2 regions of the Mesorhizobium sp. M6A.T.Cr.TU.016.01.1.1 genome follow, and region 2 is predicted to be linked to the other one. Evidence: riboswitches for the same ligand, from Rfam matches in the RefSeq annotation. Region 2 holds a riboswitch; the other holds the start of a gene.

Region 1 (3,280 bases), 1.6 Mb from region 2:
GTCTCAACAAGAACACCGCTTGCTGGCCGAAGAAATTCCAGAACCACCACGGCATCGACAGACCGATTTTCTGGCCATTGGCGTCGAGCGCGGTTGCCTTTTCCACCGTTGCGCCGAGCTCATCGCAGAGATTGACGAAGTCGCGGATGGTGCAGAAATGGATGTTGGGCGTGTCGTACCAGGAGTATGGCAGGTCCTTGGTCACCGGCATCCGCCCGTCGAGGAACAGCGAAAGGCGCACCCGCCAGTGGCCGAAATTGGGGAAGGAGACGATGGCGTGCTTGCCGATCCTGAGCAACTCGTCGAGCACCAGCTTCGGGTTGCGGGTCGCCTGCAAGGTCTGCGACAGGACGACGAAGTCAAAACCCTTGTCGGGATAGAATTTGAGGTCCTTGTCGGCGTCGCCCTGGATGACGGATAGGCCGCGCGCCACGCATTCGTTGACACCACGTTGCGACAGTTCCATCCCGCGGCCGTCGACCTGCTTCGTCGCCTGCAGCAATTCGAGCAGCAGACCATCGCCGGAGCCGACGTCGAGCACCCGCGCCTGCGCCGGGATGAGATCGGCGACGACTTCGAGGTCGACGCGCTGGGCGTGGTTGACACTCATGATCGTGCCTTTTGCCTGGCGCATGATCCTGATCCGAAAAGTCTGCAACTTTTCGGCGTCATGCGCGAATGCCTGGCGCATGATCCCGGTCCGGAAGGCCTGCAAACGTCAGAGGTCATGCGCCGAGCCCCCTGGCGCGGGCCGCCGAGGCGATGAAGCCGTTGATTGCGGCAAACAGCTCCGGCTCGTCGAGCAGGAAGGCGTCATGGCCGCGATCGGTCTCGATCTCGACAAAGGACACCGAGGCGCCGGCCGCGTTCAGCGCGTGAACCACCGAGCGGCTCTCCTCGGTCGGGAACAGCCAGTCGCTGGTGAAGGAGACCAGGCAGAAACGGGTCTTGGTGCCGGCAAAGGCGTCGGCCAGCCGTCCGCCATGGTCGGCGGCGAGGTCGAAATAGTCCATCGCCCGGGTCATGTAGAGATAGGAGTTGGCGTCGAAGCGGTCGACGAAGGTCATGCCTTGATGGCGCAGATAGCTCTCGATCTGGAAGTCGGCGTCGAAACCGAAGGTGAGCGCTTCACGATCCTGCAGGTTGCGGCCAAACTTCCGGTGCAGGGCCGCTTCCGACAGATAGGTGATGTGAGCGGCCATGCGCGCCACAGCCAGCCCCTTTTCCGGGCGCTTGCCCTGCTCGAAATATTTGCCGCCATGCCAGTCCGGATCGGCCATCACCGCTTGCCGGCCGACCTCATGGAAAGCGATGTTCTGCGAGGAATGGCGCGCGCCGGTGGCGATCGGCAGTGCCGAGAAAACGCGCTCCGGGTAGCTCGACGCCCATTGCAGCACCTGCATGCCGCCCATCGAGCCGCCAAGCACCGAGAACAGTTTTTCGATGCCGAAATGGTCGACCAGCATCAACTGCGCCCGCACCATGTCGCGGATGGTGATGATCGGCAGGTCGAGCCCGTAGGGTTTGCCGGTGGCGGGATTGGTCGAGGCGGGGCCGGTGGAGCCGAGGCAGCCGCCGATGACGTTTGAGCAGATGACGAAGAAGCGGCTGGTGTCGATGATCTTGCCGGGGCCGATCAGCACCTCCCACCAGCCCGGCTTGCCGGTCACCGGATTGGTGCTGGCGACATGCTGGTCGCCGGTCAGCGCATGGCAGACGAGGATGGCGTTGGAGCGGGCGTCGTTGAGCGTGCCGTAGGTCTTGTAGGCAATCTGGAACGGTGACAGCAGCGTGCCGGCGTCGAGCTTGAGCGGCTTGTCGGCACCGAAACGCAACACGGGGCTCGACGGCTCGTCGGCCTCGTTGTTGGTTCTTTTAGTGCGTAGCGCGACCATCGCATCCTCTTACATCAACCCATCGCGCTTTTCCGAAAATCGATACCGATTTTCGGGTCGATGCGATTGTCCGGCCGGCTACGGACAACAAAAAACCGGCATCGCCTTCGCAAAGCCGGTTACAGGATGCAAACGGCCCTTTAGCGAGTTGTTTAACGTGGCTGCAAGCCGACCGGCCAAATCACCACGGGATTTCGCCTTTCTTCTAGGACCGGCGCGGCCCGGCGTCAACGGCCAGTCGCTCACCCATGCCAGTCGTTCACCCATGATAGCCGCCTCTCGACATTCCAGGCCACGGCTTGTATTTCCGCTGCGGCTTCCCCAGGCGGAAGCGTTCTCGACGGATTTTTGCAATATGAACCAGGCATCGGATCAGGCACGTCCAACGCCCCGCGCGGGGATCATTGACATCGAAGCCTATGTGCCGGGCAAAAGCACGGCGCCGGCCGGCGTTGCCAAGGTCCATAAATTGTCGTCGAACGAGAACCCGCTCGGCCCCTCGCCGAAGGCGATAGAAGCCGCGCGTGACGTCGCGGCCAAACTCGACATATATCCCGATGGCACCGCCAGGCGCCTGCGGGAGGCGATCGCCGAGGTGCATGGCCTCAACCCTGCGAACATCGTCTGTTCCAACGGTTCCGATGAGATTCTGGGCCTGCTTGCGCAGACCTACCTCGCGCCCGGCGATGAAGCTGTCATCACCGAACACGCCTTCATGGTCTACAAGATCTACATCCAGTCGGCAGGTGCTGTCCCGGTGTCGGTCCAGGAAACCAATGAGCGCGCCGACGTCGATGCGATCCTCGCTGCGGTGACGCCGCGCACCAGGATCATCTTCCTCGCCAATCCCAACAACCCGACCGGCACCTATTTGCCGTTCCAGGAGGTGCGCCGCCTGCATGCCGGCCTGCCTCGAAACGTGCTTCTGGTGCTGGATGGCGCCTATGCCGAATATGTCCGCCGCAACGACTATGAAGCCGGCGTCGAACTGGTGGCTGGCGCGGAAAACGTGGTCATGACCCGCACCTTCTCAAAGCTCGGCCTCGGCGGCGCGCGGATTGGCTGGATGTACGCGCCGATGCATATCATCGACGCGATCAACCGCGTGCGGGGTCCCTTCAACGTCAACGCGACGGCGATCGAGGCCGGCATTGCAGCGATCCGCGATCGTGCCCATGTCGAGCGCAGCGTGGCGCATAACGAGACCTGGCTGTCATGGGTGAGCGAGGAATTGACCAAGCTCGGGCTACGGGTGACGCCGAGCGTCGGCAATTTCGTCCTCATCCATTTTCCCGAGGACAAAAAACATTCGGCGGCAGCTGCGGACGATTACCTCTCCGCGCGCGGCTACATTTTGCGGCGCGTCTCCGGCTACGGCTTCCCGA
Region 2 (3,280 bases):
GTCGGATAGAGCTTCGCCTCGGCACCGGCCTTGCCATAGACATCCTGGGCATAGTCGGCCTGGGTGGTCGAAGCCTGGGCGCCGACCGTCTTGCCGGCGAGTGCGGCGGGTTCGGTCGAGGCAATATCGCTGTCTTTCAAGGCCACCAGCGAAAGCGGCGTCGTATAGTATTTGTTGGTGAAGGAGACCTGCTTCTTGCGCTCTTCGGTGATGCTCATGGACGCGACGATGGCGTCGAACTTTCTGGCCTGGAGCGCCGGAATCATGCCGTCCCAGTCCTGCGTGACAAGTTCGCATTCGACCTTCATCTGAGCGCAAAGCGCCTCGGCGATGTCGATATCGAAGCCGACGAGCTTGCCATCCGCGGTGATGGTGTTGAACGGCGGATAGGCGCCTTCGGTGGCGATCTTCAATTTTTCCTGTGCTTGCGCCGAAAAGGACCCGGCTGATATCACCAGCATGGCGGCTGTTGCTGCCGATGCGATCCATCTTGAAATCTGCATTTTTTTGTTCCCTTGGTTCAGAGCCACCCTGACGGCTGGGCACAGCCAAGCACGACGCGCAGGGTTCAGGCAAGCGCGGTCTGATCGTGATGGGCGATCAGCGCGCGGCGCGGAAATGCTTGGACAGTTTCAGGCCTTGTGCCTGATAGTTCGAGCCGAGATCTGTGCCGTAGAGCGCCTGCGGCCGCTTCAGCATGTGCTCGTAGACCAGCCGTCCGACGATCTGACCGTGGTCGAGGATGAACGGCACTTCGTGGCTGCGCACTTCGAGCACCGCCCTGCTGCCGGTGCCGCCGGCCGCCGAATGGCCAAAGCCCGGATCGAAGAAACCGGCATAGTGGACACGGAATTCGCCGACCAGCGGATCGAAGGGCGTCATCTCGGCGGCGTAGAGCGGCGGCACATGCACCGCCTCCTGGCTGACGAGGATATAGAATTCGTCCGGATCGAGCACCAATTCGCCGGCACCGCTCTTGTAGAGCGGCTCCCAGAAGTCGACAACATCCTGTGCGGCGCGCTTGTCGACATCGACCAGGCCGGTGTGGTGCTTGCCGCGGTAACCGACCAGGCCATCCTTATCGCCATCGAGATCGATCGACAGCGCGATGCCGCCGCCGGAAATGTTCGGTGGCTCGGTGGCGACGAGCGTCTCGGCGCGGTGCAAGTCGTTGAGCTCGCTTTCAGACAAAAGCGCATTGCCGGTGCGGAACCTGATCTGCGACAGCCGCGAGCCGGTGCGGACGACGATCGGAAAGGTGCGCGGGCTGACTTCCAGATAGAGCGGGCCGTTGTAACCGGCAGCGATCTTGTCGAACTCGTGGCCGCGATCGGTCATCACGCGGGTGAAGATGTCGAGCCGTCCGGTCGAGCTCTTCGGGTTGGCCGAGGCCGAAATGTTTGCCGGAAGCGCCAGGCTCTCCAGCAGCGGCACGATATAGACGCAGCCCGTCTCCAGCACCGCGCCGTCGGCGAGATTGATTTCGTGCAGCTTCAGGCGGTCGAGTTTTTCGTCGACCCTATGGTTCGGGCCGGGCAGGAAGGAGGCGCGCACCCGCCAGGCCTTGTCGCCAAGCCTGAGGTCGAGACTGGCCGGCTGGACCTGGTCGGCATCGAGCGCGCGTAGCGACGTCAGCGCGCCCGACTGGAACAGCGCGGAAATATCCTGATCGGGAAGAATGCCTGTCTGCCGCAAAGTCTGGCTCCGCTCGAAGGCCGGGCAACGTATCGTTTGCCGCAGGTCCTTGCCGCGGAACCTGCTGGTACAAACCTCTTAATCATGCCGGCAATTGACGCAAGCGCGGCGCGGGTCTAAAGGGTCGTTATCCCGTGGTGATTTGGCCGGTCGGCTTGCAGCCACGTTAAACAAGTCGCTAAAGGACCGTCGGGCCGCAAGGCCGTATGGACCGGTTGCGACTTTCGCGACCGGTTTTTTTGTGTCTGGAACAAAAGTGATGACAAGCAAGAAGCGCAACTGGAAACCTCAGACAGCACTCGTGCATAGCGGGACCTTGCGTTCCGGCTTCGGCGAGACCTCCGAGGCGATGTACCTCACCCAGGGCTATGTCTACGACACCGCGCAGGCGGCGGAAGCGCGCTTCAAGGGCGAGGAACCGGGCTTCATCTATTCGCGCTATGCCAACCCGACGGTCGACATGTTCGAGAAGCGCATGTGCGCACTGGAAGGTGCCGAAGATGCACGCGCCACAGCATCCGGCATGGCGGCGGTCACCGCAGCACTTTTGTGCAGCGCCAAGGCCGGCGATCATATCGTGGCGGCGCGCGCGCTGTTTGGCTCCTGCCGCTGGGTGGTCGAGACGCTGGCGCCGAAATACGGCATCGAGGCGACGCTGGTCGACGGCACCGAAATCGCCAATTGGGAAAAGGCGGTCAGGCCGAACACCAAGCTGTTCTTTCTTGAAAGCCCAACCAATCCGACGCTGGAAGTCGTCGACATCGCAGCCGTTGCCTCGCTTGCCAATTCGATCGGCGCGCGGCTGATCGTCGACAATGTCTTTGCCACGCCGTTGCAGCAGAAGCCCTTGCAGCTCGGCGCCCATATCGTCGTCTATTCGGCGACCAAGCACATCGACGGCCAGGGCCGCTGCCTCGGCGGCGTCATCCTGTCGGACAAGAAGTGGATCGATGAGAACCTGCACGACTATTTCCGCCACACCGGTCCGAGCCTGTCGCCCTTCAACGCCTGGACGCTGCTGAAGGGCCTGGAGACGCTGCCGCTGCGCGTGCGCCAGCAGACGGAAAGTGCCGGCCGGATCGCAGATTTCCTTGCCGAGCGATCAGAGATTGCCCGTGTCATCTATCCGGGCCGCGCCGACCACCCGCAGGCGGCGATCGTCAAAAAGCAGATGTCGGGCGGCTCGACGCTGATCTGCCTCGACGTCAAGGGCGGCAAGCAGGCGGCCTTCGCCTTCCAGAACGCGCTCGATATCGTGCTGATCTCCAACAATCTCGGCGACGCCAAGAGCCTGATCACTCACCCGGCGACGACGACGCACAAGAATCTGAGCGACGAGGCGCGCGCCGAACTCGGCATCGGGCCGGGCACGCTCAGGCTGTCTGTCGGCCTGGAGGACGCCGACGACCTGCTCGAAGACATCGAGCAGGCATTGAAAGCCGCCAGATAGGGATACGCACCGGGGCGGCTTTGCTCGCATCGTCAAAAGCAGGTGCTGTCAGGCGCCCGACGGGGTCTCTTCCAATTCCGCAGCGGCGCTGGTGTGGATGGTCATCGTGTTGCCGCGCCAGTCGACGGCACCGCT

What was found. A riboswitch is a leader RNA that binds a small molecule or an ion and turns the genes downstream of it on or off. The one in region 2 is predicted to bind S-adenosylmethionine.
Region 1: linked by a shared signal. The riboswitch ahead of EJ075_RS13945 (homoserine O-acetyltransferase) and the one ahead of EJ075_RS05845 (O-succinylhomoserine sulfhydrylase) in region 2 are both predicted to bind S-adenosylmethionine.

The regions. Positions count from the first base shown of each region.
Region 1 covers NZ_CP034452.1:2,891,922-2,895,201, forward strand. The annotation lists gene metW (methionine biosynthesis protein MetW) at 1-610, opposite strand, end outside; gene EJ075_RS13945 (homoserine O-acetyltransferase) at 726-1,895, opposite strand; SAM riboswitch at 2,016-2,093, opposite strand; gene hisC (histidinol-phosphate transaminase) at 2,251-3,280, shown strand, end outside.
Region 2 covers NZ_CP034452.1:1,263,766-1,267,045, forward strand. The annotation lists gene EJ075_RS05835 (ABC transporter substrate-binding protein) at 1-503, opposite strand, end outside; gene EJ075_RS05840 (2'-deoxycytidine 5'-triphosphate deaminase) at 601-1,695, opposite strand; SAM riboswitch at 1,820-1,897, shown strand; gene EJ075_RS05845 (O-succinylhomoserine sulfhydrylase) at 1,955-3,145, shown strand; gene EJ075_RS05850 (ceramide glucosyltransferase) at 3,194-3,280, opposite strand, start outside.